DNA from 3 places in the Streptomyces cinnamoneus genome. Region 3 is predicted to be linked to each of the others. Evidence: riboswitches for the same ligand, from Rfam matches in the RefSeq annotation. Region 3 holds a riboswitch; each other region holds the start of a gene.
What was found. Region 3 has a riboswitch for cobalamin ahead of nicT (Nickel transporter NicT). Riboswitches for the same ligand answer to the same signal wherever they lie in the genome.

Region 1 (4,334 bases), 4.5 Mb from region 3:
TATGGGCCCGCCCGCCCCGGTGCGGCCGCGCGCGGTCCTCGCGTCCTCTTCTGGAACCCTCATCGGCTTGCCCCTCCGGTCGGTGTCCGCCGCACCCCGACCCCGTTCACCTTCCGTTCACCCAGGGTCCCTACGGTCGCCGCGTACTGACCATCGAACTGATTGCCTGGGTGAATGGAAAACATCACGCTTCTCATCGGGATCGTGATCGTCACGGCCTTGGTGTTCGACTTTACGAACGGCTTCCACGACACGGCCAACGCCATGGCCACCACCATCTCCACCGGGGCGCTCAAGCCCAAGGCCGCGGTGGCGATGTCGGCGGTTCTCAACCTCGTCGGCGCGTTCCTCTCGGTGGAGGTCGCCAAGACGATCTCCGGCGGCATCATCGACGAGAGTGCCGGCATCCGACCAGAGGTGATCTTCGCCGGGCTCGTCGGCGCCATCGTCTGGAACCTGGTGACGTGGCTGGTGGGCCTGCCCTCCAGTTCCTCCCACGCCCTCTTCGGTGGTCTGATCGGCGCGACGATCGTCTCCGTCGGCTTCGACGCGGTCAACGCCGACAAGATCGTGATGAAGGTCCTCATCCCGGCCGTCGCCGCGCCCCTCGTGGCCGGCCTCGCCGCGACGGCCGCCACGCGCCTGACGTACCGCCTGACCAAGGGGCGGGACGAGCAGGAGACCGCCAAGGGCTACCGCGCCGGCCAGATCGCCTCGGCCGCCCTGGTCTCCCTCGCCCACGGCACCAACGACGCCCAGAAGACCATGGGCGTGATCACCCTCGCGCTGGTCGCCGGCGGCGTCGTGGCCCCGCACTCCGACCCGCCCCTGTGGGTCATCGTCTCCGCGGGCCTGGCCATCGCGCTCGGCACGTACCTGGGCGGCTGGCGCATCATCCAGACGCTCGGCAAGGGCCTCACCGACATCAGGCCGGCCCAGGGCTTCGCCGCCCAGACCGGTGCCGCCACGGTGATCCTCGCCTCCTCGCACATCGGCTTCGCGCTCTCCACCACCCAGGTCTGCTCCGGCTCGATCATGGGCGCCGGCCTCGGCCGCAAGGGCGGCGTGGTGCGCTGGTCGACCGCCGGCCGCATGGTCGCCGCCTGGGTCCTGACCCTGCCCGCCGCGGGCCTGGTCGCCGGTGGCGCGGCCCTCCTCGCCGACCAGGGCGACTGGGGCGTGGCCGCGGTCGCCGTCCTCGGCCTGGCCGTGTCCGGCGCGATCTGGGCGGCCTCCCGCCGCAAGCCGGTCTCCCACGACACGGTCAACGACCTCAACGTGCCGCAGGGCCTGCCCGCCGAGCCGGCCGGTGTCGTCACCGCCGCCCTCCAGGCCGTCGCCCCGCCGCCGGCCGGCCCCCTGTCCGCCGTCCCGGCCGCCCCCGCGGCCCAGACCGCAGCTCCCGCCGCCGCGACGGCGACGAGCTGAGGAACCGGAAACCAAGGAACCCCGCATGCACATCAACTGGGAAGCCCTCGGCCAGGTCTTCGGCGTCAGCCTCGTGGTCACCGTCGGTCTCGTGGGCGTCTTCACCCTCGGCATCATCGGTACGTCCCCCCGCAAGCCCCAGGAGCAGCCGGACGGCACCGTCGCCGCGGTCGCCGGCCCGGCCGCGCTCGTGCGCACCGGCGCGTACGCCTGCTACGCCCTGTGCGCGGCCGCCGTGGGCTACGGCATCTACCTCATCGTCGCCTGACGCGGGGACAGCCCCGCGCGTGAAGCGCCGGTCCGGCAGCCGCCGGGCCGGCGCTTCGTCGTTTCCGCGCGCCCCGTGGCCGGAGCCCGGTCACGGGGCGGTGGACCCACCGGCCCCACTGCCCCACGGCCGCCTCATCGCAGGTCAGGGTGAGTTGACGCCCGTTCCCGGGCCGTGGTGGACTTCCGGAGCCAAAACGGCGACAGCAGAGGAAGCCGGTGCGAGTCCGGCGCGGTCCCGCCACTGTCACCGGGGAGCGCACCCCCAAGCGATGGCCACGGCGTGAGCCGGAAGGCCGGGGGCGGCGTGGATCCGGGAGCCAGGAGACTCTGGTCGCCGTCACGTCGAGCCAGGGCGCGGACCCTGAGTGAGGACACAAGCCGGCCATGCCCTTCTGCGGTTTCGCCTGCGGCACCGCCCTCGGCTATCTCGCCGACCTCGTCTTCGGCGACCCCCGCCGCGGCCACCCGGTGGCCGCCTTCGGGCGCGCCGCGCACGCCGTCGAACAGCGCCTGTGGCGCGACCACCGCGGCCACGGCGCCCTGCACACCCTCGTCTGCGCGGGCGGCGCCGTGGCCGGCGCCGGACTGCTGGCCCGCGCCGTACGCGGCCGCCGCGCCCCCGGCGTCGCCCTGACCGCCGCCGCCACCTGGGCCGTGCTGGGCGGGACGTCGCTGGGCCGGGAGGCGCGGGCCATCGGCGGTGCGCTCGCCGCGGGCGACATCGAGGTCGCCCGGGAGCGGCTGCCGCACCTGTGCGGGCGCGACCCGCAGGCCCTGGACGGGCAGCAGATCGCCCGGGCCGTCGTGGAGTCCGTCGCCGAGAACACCTCCGACGCCGTCGTGGGCGCCCTGTTCTGGGGCGCGCTGGGCGGGGTGCCGGGGCTGGCGGGCTTCCGGGCGGTGAACACGCTGGACGCGATGGTGGGTCACAAGTCGCCCCGCCACCGCCGCTTCGGCTGGGCGTCCGCCCGGCTCGACGACGTCGTGGGCTGGCCCGGTGCCCGGCTCACCGCCGCCCTCACCGTGCTCGCGGGCCCCGACCCGCGCGGTGCCTGGCGGGTGGCCCGCCGTGACGCCTCCCGCCACCCCAGTCCCAACGCCGGCCCGGTCGAGGCCGCCTTCGCCGGCGCCCTGGGCGTGCGGCTCGGCGGCACGCTCGCCTACGCCGGGCGCGTCGAGCACCGGCCCGTGCTGGGCGCGGAGCTGCGTCCGGTCCGGGTGGCCGACATCGAGCGCGCGGTGCGGCTCTCGCGCCGGGTGTCGCTGCTGGCCGTGGGCACCGCCATCGGCGGCCGTGCGCTGGGCAGCCTTGTGAAGAGCGCCGCGGCGTCGGCCGCGAGGAGGAGGAACCGGTGACAGCTCCAAGGGGCGGGGGCCTGCTGGTGGCGGGGACCACCTCGGACGCGGGCAAGAGCGTGGTGACCGCCGGCATCTGCCGCTGGCTGGTCCGCAGGGGCGTCAAGGTCGCGCCGTTCAAGGCGCAGAACATGTCGCTCAACTCGTACGTGACGCGCGAGGGCGCGGAGATAGGGCGTGCCCAGGCGATGCAGGCCGCCGCCGCGCGCGTCGAGCCGAGCGCGCTGATGAACCCGGTGCTGCTCAAACCCGGCGGGGACCGGAGCAGCCAGGTCGTGCTGATGGGCAAGCCGGTGGGCGAGCTCAGCGCGCGCGGCTACCACGCGGGGCGCCAGGAGCAGCTGTTCGGGACGGTGACCGCGTGCCTTGAGGAGCTGCGGCGGACGCACGACGCGGTGATCTGCGAGGGCGCGGGCAGCCCGGCCGAGATCAACCTGCGGCGGAGCGACATCGTCAACATGGGCGTCGCCCGCGCGGGCCGGCTGCCCGTCGTCGTGGTCGGCGACATCGACCGGGGTGGCGTCTTCGCGTCCTTCTTCGGCACGACGGCCCTGCTCTCGCCCGAGGACCAGAAGCTGATAGCGGGCTACGTCGTCAACAAGTTCCGCGGCGACGTGACGCTGCTGGAGCCGGGGCTGGAGATGCTGCGCGGCCTGACCGGGCGGCCCACGCTGGGCGTGCTGCCGTTCGCCCACGGGCTCGGCATCGACGAGGAGGACGGCCTGCGGGTGTCGCTGCGCGGGGCGGTCCGCGAGTCGGTGGTCGCCCCGCCGTACGGCACCGACGTGCTGCGGGTCGCGGTGTGCGCCGTTCCGCTGATGTCGAACTTCACGGACGTGGACGCGCTGGCCGCGGAGCCGGGCGTGGTGGTGCGGTTCGTGGACCGGGCCGAGGAACTGGCCGACGCGGACCTGGTGGTGGTGCCGGGGACGCGCGGCACCGTGAAGGCCCTGGCGTGGCTGCGCGAGCGCGGCCTGGCGGACGCGCTGAAGCGGCGCGCCGCGGAGGGCCGCCCGGTGCTGGGCGTGTGCGGCGGCTTCCAGGTGCTGGGCGAGCGCATCGACGACGAGGTGGAGTCCCGGGCGGGCACGGTCGAGGGGCTGGGCCTGCTGCCGGTGCGGGTGCGGTTCGCGGTGGAGAAGACCCTGGCCCGGCCGGCCGGCAAGGCGCTGGGCGAGCACGTCGAGGGGTACGAGATCCACCACGGCGTCGCCGAGGTCCTGGACGGGGAACCGTTCTTGGACGGCTGCCGGGTGGGTGCGGTGTGGGGGACGCACTGG
Region 2 (4,334 bases), 1.4 Mb from region 3:
CCGTCGGTGCCCAAGTGGGCGGCGAGGTTGACCGAGCCGAGGTTGCAGACGGCGGTCTCGCCGTCGTCGGTGACCTCGAGGATCTCGGTGCAGAGGTTCGAGGAGTGGACGACCTTGCCCTTCTCGGCCGTCTGGTTGGCGGTGCGGTTGGCGGCGTCCTTGAACGTCATCCAGCCGTTGCCGGTCTGCGCGAGGGTGCGCATCATGCGGGCGTAGAGCACCCGGGCCGGGATCTGCTTGACGGCCTTGCCCGCGGCCTCGTAGGCGCGGTACGCGGCGTCGAACTCGTCGCCGTAGAGGTCGACCAGGTCCGGGGTGTCCGCGGGGGAGAACAGCGACCAGTCCGCGTCCGCCTCGACGCGGCGCATGAACTCGTCCGGGATCCAGTGCGCGATGTTGAGGTTGTGGGTGCGGCGGGCCTCCTCACCGGTGTTGTCGCGGAGCTCCAGGAACTCCTCGATGTCCGCGTGCCAGGTCTCCAGGTAGACGCAGGCCGCGCCCTTGCGGCGGCCGCCCTGGTTGACGGCCGCGACGGAGGCGTCGAGCGTCCGCAGGAACGGCACGATGCCGTTGGAGTGGCCGTTGGTGCCGCGGATGAGCGAGCCGCGGGAGCGGATGCGGGAGTAGGACAGGCCGATGCCGCCCGCGTGCTTCGACAGCCGCGCCACCTGGTGGTAGCGGTCGTAGATCGAGTCCAGCTCGTCCAGCGGCGAGTCCAGCAGGTAGCAGGACGACATCTGCGGGTGGCGGGTGCCGGAGTTGAAGAGCGTGGGGGAGGAGGGCAGGTACGACAGCGTGCTGGTCAGCCGGTACAGCTCCGCGACGTCGTCCAGGGCCTGCTCCGAGTGGTTCTCGGCCAGACCGCAGGCCACGCGCAGCAGGAAGTGCTGCGGGGTCTCGATCACGTCGCGGTGGATGGGGTGGCGCAGCAGGTAGCGGCTGTGCAGGGTGCGCAGGCCGAAGTAGCCGAAGCGGTCGTCGGCGCCGTCGGCGAGGGCGGCGTCCACGAGGGCGTCCAGCCGGGCGGCGTGCGTCCGCACGAAGGCGGCCGTCTCGTCGGCGATCAGGCCCTCGCGGTGCCCGACCTCGACGGAGGCGGAGAAGGAGGTCGCGCCCTGGCCGGCCGCCTCGTCGGCGATGGCCCGGGTGAGCAGCCGCGCGGCGAGCCGGGAGTACTCGGGCTCCTCGGCGATCAGCCCGGCCGCGGCCTCGGTCGCGAGGGACCGCAGCTCGGCCTCGTCCGAACCGGGGTGCCGGCCGCGCAGCGCGGCGGCGGCGACCTTGCCCGGGTCGGTGGCCGGAAGGTCGGCGGTGAGATCGGTCAGGGTCCGCAGCAGCGCGGTCCCGGGGCCGCCGGTCGCTTCCGCGTTCGCTGAGACGGGACCTGACTCTAGATCCGCGGGCGCGATGGTCACGGTGGGGCTCTCCCTCGCTCGGCTGGGTGGGCCGCGTCTGGGAGCGCACGACGGTCGCCTACGGGCACGCATCGCTGGCGTGTGCCAGGGCGTGGCTCGTAGGCGTCCGCCGGCCCACCCCTCGAGGCCCGGACGAATTCAACGCCCATAGCCGAGCCAAGGGCAGGCTCGGTGGTGGGCGCGCTGGCGGCAGGTCCTCGGACTTCAGGTGCGCCTGGTATATGCGCACACATACACCGTTGCGGGACAGTTCCGGATTTCCACCGGATTCCCCTGCGACGACAGCGAGCACGAGCATACATCTAGTGCTGGGCCTCGGAGGCACCCCCACATGTTGTGTCGGGCCGTCATGAAGTGGTTGCGGAATGTGGTAGCGGGGTGGGGTGTTGGGGTGTTCCGGGAGAGCCGTCACGGGGCGTGGGAGGACGCGCGGGGGCCCCGGTGTGCCGGGTGACGGGAAGGGTGCGGCGAGGGCGCCAGAGGGGTGGCTGGGGGCCTTCGGGGGGTGCTTCGGCCGGCCCCGGCCGGGTGCCGGGGAGGTTGCCCCGGTCGGCGCCCGTCGGGCCCGGCGCGGGGGTGGGGGGAACGACGAACGACCGCGCCGCCCGGCCGGTGGAACCGGTCCGGGCGGCGCGGTCGGCCGCGGCTGCTCGGGTGGAGGAGGCGGAAGCCTCAGTGGCCTCCCGGCACCCCCGCCGTCGCCGGGGGCAGCTCCCGCTCCACGCCCGGGTCGCCCGCGTCGGCGGTGTAGTCCGACGGCTTCGTCTGGTCCACGCCGTCCGGGGCGCCCACCGCCTTCAGGACGAAGGTGAGGACGACGACCACGAGGACGTTCAGGACGAAGGCGGTCAGACCGATGTATCCCTTCTCACCGATCAGCGGGATCAGGTTCGTGTTGCCGAAGTGGTCCTGGGTCGCGCTCGGCGTGTCGTACGCCCGCCAGGTCCCGTACGCCATGCCGGCCGCCCAGCCCGCCAGCAGCGCCCAGCGGTGGAACCAGCGCGTGAAGAGCCCGCCCACCAGGGCCGGGACGGTCTGGAGGATCCAGATGCCACCCAGCAGCTGGAAATTGATGGCCACTGTTTTGTCCATCGTGAGGACGAAGACCAGCGCGCCCACCTTCACCAGCAGGGAGGCCAGCTTGGACACCTTCGCCTCGTGCGCCGGCGTCGCGTCCGGCTTGAGGAAGTCCTTGTAGATGTTGCGGGTGAAGAGGTTCGCCGCCGCGATCGACATGATCGCCGCCGGGACGAGCGCGCCGATGCCTATCGCCGCGAAGGCCACGCCGGTGAACCAGTCGGGGAACATGTCCTCGAACAGCTGGGGGATCGCCAGCTGGCCGTTCTTCACCTTCACCCCGGCCGCGATGGCCATGAAGCCCAGCATCGCCAGCAGGCCCAGCATGAGCGAGTAGAGGGGGAGGATGGTGGTGTTGCGGCGGATGACGTTGCGGCTCCTGCTGGAGAGGACGGCCGTCACCGAGTGGGGGTAGAGGAAGAGGGCCATCGCGGAGCCCATGGCCAGCGTGGCGTACGCCCACTGGGCGTCGGGTCCGGGGACGAGGGAGCCGCGCGGCTTGCCGGTGGCCGGGTTCTTTGCGGAGAAGGCCTCGCCCGCCTTCGCGAAGATGTCGTCGAATCCGCCCAGTTTGATGGGGATGTAGATGATCGCCACCACGATGACGATGTAGATCAGGGCGTCCTTGACGAACGCGATCAGCGCCGGTGCGCGCAGGCCGGACGAGTAGGTGTACGCCGCGAGCACGCCGAAGGCGATGAGCAGGGGAAGGTCCTTGACGAACCAGTTCGCGTCCGCCCCGCCGCCGACGCCCATGACGTCGAGCACCGCCTGGATGCCCACCAGTTGCAGCGCGATGTACGGCATCGTCGCGAGGATGCCGGTCAGGGCCAGGGCGAGCGAGAGGCCCTTCGAGCCGAACCGGCCCCGGACGAAGTCCGAGGAGGTGACGTATCCGTGCCGGTGGGCGACCGACCACAGGCGGGGGAGGAAGGTGAAGACCAGCGGATAGCACAGGATCGTGTACGGCACCGCGAAGAACCCGGCCGCGCCGCCCGCGTAAATGGCGGCCGGTACGGCTACGAACGTATACGCGGTATAGAGGTCGCCGCCCAGCAGGAACCAGGTGACCCAGGTACCGAACGAACGGCCGCCGAGGCCCCATTCGTCGAGGTTTTCCGCGTTCTCGGCCCGCCGCCATTTCGCGGCCATGAAGCCCATGACGGTGACCGCGAGGAAGAAGAAGATGAACACGGCGAGTGCCACGCCGTTGACGCCGTCCTTCATCGGCCCGCACCCCTTCCGCGCGTCCGCTCATGACGTCGTACGAGCACGTAGGCGATGACCGTGAGCAGGGTCGATATGACGACCCACAGCATCTGGTACCAGTAGAAGAAGGGGATTCCTATAAAGGACGGGGTGACCCGGGCATAGGAGCCGACCCACAGCATCGCCACGAAGGGGATCGCGAGGCATACGCCCGCGACGAACAGCGGAACGGGCACGACCGGTTTGCGGCCGTCCGCGGGTGGTTGCTCGGGTGGTTCCGACATGCGGTGACTCCGTCCCTGCGCGATCACTTGCGTAATGCGCAGGAAATCTAGGGGAGGGAGCCTCCGGACGTCACCCCCTATCCGCATATCGGTATGACAACGCCGCGGGGCCGGGGGCGGCGGTGTCGCCCGCCGCCGTCCGGCCCGTACCGCGCGCGGCGCTCAGCGACCCGTCTCCCCGCGGTTCACGGCCATCACCACCACGGCCCCCGCCATGATCAGACGATCCGTCAAGGCGTCTATCTGCCGTCGCTGTTCGGCCGGCAGCCGCCAGTCCTCCCACCACGAGGTCTCCTGCGCCGAGGGCGGTGCCTGCCACTCGGCGGCCCAGTCCTGGGCGAGCTGCGCG
Region 3 (4,334 bases):
CTCGCCGTCGGGGCGAACCTGCCGTTGCCGCCGAGACGGCGCGCGATCGCGTGGGTGACGGCGCCCAGCAGCAGGCTGGCGAGCAGCATCACCACGGACCCGATCGCCATGGCCTCCAGCGCCAGCACGGGACTGACGTCCCACTGCCCCCAGAAGGAGTCCTTGGCCAGCGTGCCGAGCGCTCCGCACAGCAGCGACAGGAAGGCCGCCGCCCCCCAGACGCTCCGGTCCCGCGCCTCGTCGAGCACTTCGACCGGGCGGTACCAGAGCCCGAATATCAGGCGGTGCCAGTGCAGCTTGCGCGGCTTGGCGGCGGGCGTGGGCGGGGGAGGCGCGGTGGTCACGGGCATGGGTGCCGTTTTATCACCGTTCGGCCGGACCACCCGAGTCCGGGCCGCCCGCCCCCGCTGCCGGACGCCCCGTCAGACGACCGGCCGCGCCGCCGCGTCAGGCGGGTGCCGGTTTCCGCTCCCCGGGGTCCGCGCCGGCGTCGGGATCGGCCGTACCGGGGCCCGCCGCACCGGCCTGGAGGTACTCCTCGCTGATCTCCCGCGGCCCGAACGGCCACACCTTCTCGTACGCCGCCCACAGCACGAACGCCACGCACCCCGCGCCCACCCAGGCCAGCGACCACTCGATGGGGTGCCGGCCCGGCGAGTTCTCGTCCGCGTAGCCGTAGATGACCAGCCAGCCCACCAGCGCCACCAGGCTCGGTAGCGGGTAGAGCCACATGCGGTACGGCCGCCGCAGCCCCGGCTGCCGGCGGCGCAGCACGGTCACGGCCGCGATCTGGGCCAGCGCCTGGACGAGGACCATCACGGAGGTCAGCAGCTGGATCAGCGTGGCCAGCTCGGTGTGACGGCCGATCAGGAAGCCGACGGAGCCGATGACCCCCAGGGTGACCAGCGGCAGCACCGGGAAGCGGTGCTTGGGGTGCAGGACGCCGAACGGCCGGAAGAAGACCTTCTCGCGGGCGGCGTCGTAGGGCACGCGCGAGCCGCCGAGCAGCCCGGTGAAGAGCGAGGCGAAGGCGGTGAGGAGGATCAGGACGGTGACGGCGTCCGCGGCCCCCTTGCCCCACGTCTTCTCCAGCACGGCGGAGGCCACGGACGTGGCGGCCGTCGAGTCCTGGTCGAGCATCTCCTGCCAGTCGACGACGCCGAGGGTGCCGATCTGGAGCAGCAGGTAGATGCCCATGATGCCGAGGATCGAGAAGACGATGGCCCGCGGCAGGGTGCGTCCCGGGTCCTTGATCTCGGCACCCATGTAGGCGGCGGTGTTGTAGCCGCCGTAGTCGTAGATGCCGATGGTCAGGCCCGCCGCGAAGCCGATCCAGAAGTGATTGCTCGTCAGCTCGAAGGCGTGGGAGGGGTAGGTGAAGGCGCGGTCGGGGTTGAAGTGGGTGAAGGCGGCGACGATGACGAGCAGGACGGCGGTGATCATCACGCCCCACAGCACGGCGGTGATGCGGGCGATGTTCTCCACCCGGCGCCACAGCAGCGCCACGACCACCGCGATGAGCGCGAGGCCCGTCACGTCGCCCTGCGTCCGCGTCATGTCCGGCCACAGGTAGGCGAGGTACTGGACGAAGCCGATCACGCCGGTCGCCATCGCCAGCGGGATGAAGAGCATCGCCGTCCAGACGAACAGGAACGGCATCAGCTTGCCGGTGCGGTACTGGAATGCCTGCCGCAGGTAGACGTAACTGCCGCCCGCGCCCGGCAGCGAGGCCCCCAGCTCCGCCCACACCAGCCCGTCGGCCAGCGCGAGCAGCGCCCCCGCCACGAAGCCCAGGACGGCCTGCGGCCCGCCGAAGGCGGCCACCATCAGCGGGATGGTGACGAAGGGTCCGATGCCGCACATCTGGCTCATGTTGATGGCGGTGGCCTGGAACAGGCCGATGCGGCGCACGAACGTCACGTCCCGCTCCGGCCCGGCCGGGTCCGCGGGCGGGTGCTCTCTGTCCGGCGTGTCTGCCATGGCGGTCAGCCCCTCTCGTCGTCCCTGCACTCGTAGCACCGGCCGGCCGGCCGCGTCCATCACCCGGCGGGTGTCGTCCGTGCCCGACCCGGGGCCGCACGGCCTGCGGGGGCCGTGCGGACGTCCGGCGAGGGGCCGCCGGGGCTTGCTGCAAGGAAGTGGCACTTGCCACTTCTTTGTTCCCGTGGCCGGTCAGAGCGCTAAGGTGGCCCGGCCGTGGTGCTCGGGAAGACCGGTGCGGACCCTCGTGGTCCGAGTCCGGAGCGGCCCTCGCCACTGTGATCGGGGAGTTCTCGTCCCACCCGGGCGCCGCGTGCGGCGCCCGGAGCCACTGGCAGCACCCAGCTGCTGGGAAGGCGGGACGGGCGCGCTGTACGACCCGTAAGCCAGGAGACCGGCCACGGCATCTCACGAGAAGATCCACGAGGTGCTGGAGCGTGACCCGCAGATGACCCTGCCCACCAAGACCCCCGCCGCGGCCGCGCCCGAAGGCCTGCCCGCCTTCCGCTGGCGCCGCCAGGACACCGTGCGCACCGCCGGCCTCCTGGCCGTCATAGCCGCCCTGCACGTCGTCGCCTTCGGCGTGCTCTTCCTGCTGGTCGTCCCGAACCACTACACCGTGGACTCCAAGGTCTTCGGCGTCGGCCTCGGCGTCACGGCCTACACCCTCGGCATGCGGCACGCCTTCGACGCCGACCACATCGCCGCCATCGACAACACCACCCGCAAGCTGATGGCCGACGGCAAGCGTCCCGTCTCGGTCGGCTTCTGGTTCGCGCTCGGCCACTCCAGCGTGGTCGTCGTCATGGCGGCCCTGGTGGCCGGGGGCACCCACATGGCAGGGGTGCTGATGGACGAGGGGTCCGCCACCCACCAGACGCTCGGAGTGGTCGGCACGACCGTCTCCGGCGGCTTCCTCTACCTCATCGCCGCCCTCAACCTCGTCGCCCTCGCCGGCATCCTGCGCGTCTTCCGCGCCATGCGTGAGGGCCGCTACGACGAGGCCGAGCTGGAGGAGCACCTCGACTCGCGGGGCTTCATGAACCGCCTCCTGGGCCGCTTCACCCGCTCCGTCTCCCGCCCCGGCCAGATGTATCCGCTGGGCTTCCTCTTCGGCCTCGGCTTCGACACCGCCACCGAGGTCACCCTGATGGTGATGGCGGGCAGCGGCGCGGCCGCCGGCCTGCCCTGGTACGCGATCCTTTGCCTGCCGCTGCTGTTCGCCGCCGGCATGAGCCTGTTCGACACGCTCGACGGGACGTTCATGAACTTCGCCTACCAGTGGGCGTTCTCCAACCCCGTCCGCAAGGTCTACTACAACCTCACCATCACCGGTCTGTCCATCGCCGTGGCCTTCCTCATCGGCACGATCGAGCTGGTCGGCGTCCTGCACGAGAAGCTCGGACTCCACGACCCGGTGAGCGGCTGGATCGCCGCGCTCGACCTCGACAACGTCGGCTTCGTCATCGTCGGGCTGTTCGTCGTGGTGTGGGCGGCGGCGCTCGCCTACTGGCGGCTGGGGAAGGTCGAGCAGCGCTGGGCGGCGCGCACCTCCCGCTGAGCCCGCCCGGGGTCAGGGGTGCTCGCACCTGCGGTGCGCGCACTCCTTGCGCACGCTGATGACGGGCGGGCTGTTCCCGGCGGGCTCCTCGGTCACCACCACCAGGGCGGGCCCGCCGCAGGACAGGCACACCCGCGACGAGGGCTCGCGCTCCCGGTCGATCGTCGCGGCGATCCTGCGCAGCGGGTCGGCGTCGGTGTCGGACATGGCCCATCCCGTTCCCTCGGCGGTGCTCGCTCTGCCGGAGCGTGGACGCATCGTCGCGCACGGGCCCTGATCACGTCAGCGCCTTGACGACCGGTCACCCGTCCGGGAGCGCCGCCCCTCCGGTGCCCGCGGGCAGCGTGATCTCGAAGCGGCAGCCACCGGGCACGTTGCGCACCGTCGTGCTGCCGGCGTGGGCCCCGACGATGCCGCGGACGATGGCTAGGCCCAGACCCGCGCCCGGCGGGGTCCGGGCCTGCGAACCGCGCCAGCCCGTCTCGAAGACGCGCGGCAGGTCCTCCTCCGGGATGCCGCCGCAGCCGTCCGTGACCGACACGACGACCGTGCCCCCGTCGCCCTCGCCGCACCGGGCGGTCACCGTCACCGTGCCGCCGGCGGGCGTGTGCCGGACCGCGTTGACCAGCAGGTTGCCCAGGGCGCGGGTCATCTCCTTGCCGTCCACCACGACCGTCGCGGCGTCCACCGCGTCGCCGGCCAGCCGGACGCCGCGTTCGCGGGCCACCGGCCCGATGCCGGTGAGGGCGTCGCCCACCAGGTCGTACACCGACGTGCGGACCGGGTGCAGCGG

Region 1: linked by a shared signal. The riboswitch ahead of CYQ11_RS06885 (cobalamin biosynthesis protein) and the one ahead of nicT (Nickel transporter NicT) in region 3 are both predicted to bind cobalamin.
Region 2: linked by a shared signal. The riboswitch ahead of CYQ11_RS21195 (ribonucleoside-diphosphate reductase subunit alpha) and the one ahead of nicT (Nickel transporter NicT) in region 3 are both predicted to bind cobalamin.

Annotation. Positions count from the first base shown of each region.
Region 1 covers NZ_PKFQ01000001.1:1,674,841-1,679,174, forward strand. Annotated here, with positions in the region: gene CYQ11_RS06870 (class II aldolase/adducin family protein) at 1-63, opposite strand, end outside; gene CYQ11_RS06875 (inorganic phosphate transporter) at 175-1,428, shown strand; gene CYQ11_RS06880 (hypothetical protein) at 1,454-1,696, shown strand; cobalamin riboswitch at 1,906-2,025, shown strand; gene CYQ11_RS06885 (cobalamin biosynthesis protein) at 2,083-3,054, shown strand; gene CYQ11_RS06890 (cobyric acid synthase) at 3,051-4,334, shown strand, end outside.
Region 2 covers NZ_PKFQ01000001.1:4,705,524-4,709,857, forward strand. Annotated here, with positions in the region: gene CYQ11_RS21195 (ribonucleoside-diphosphate reductase subunit alpha) at 1-1,415, opposite strand, end outside; cobalamin riboswitch at 1,587-1,717, opposite strand; gene mctP (monocarboxylate uptake permease MctP) at 2,088-3,719, opposite strand; gene CYQ11_RS21205 (DUF3311 domain-containing protein) at 3,716-3,985, opposite strand; gene CYQ11_RS21210 (hypothetical protein) at 4,148-4,334, opposite strand, start outside.
Region 3 covers NZ_PKFQ01000001.1:6,149,623-6,153,956, forward strand. Annotated here, with positions in the region: gene CYQ11_RS26990 (YIP1 family protein) at 1-350, opposite strand, end outside; gene CYQ11_RS26995 (APC family permease) at 448-1,872, opposite strand; cobalamin riboswitch at 2,181-2,397, shown strand; gene nicT (Nickel transporter NicT) at 2,429-3,541, shown strand; gene CYQ11_RS27005 (hypothetical protein) at 3,554-3,748, opposite strand; gene CYQ11_RS27010 (sensor histidine kinase) at 3,843-4,334, opposite strand, start outside.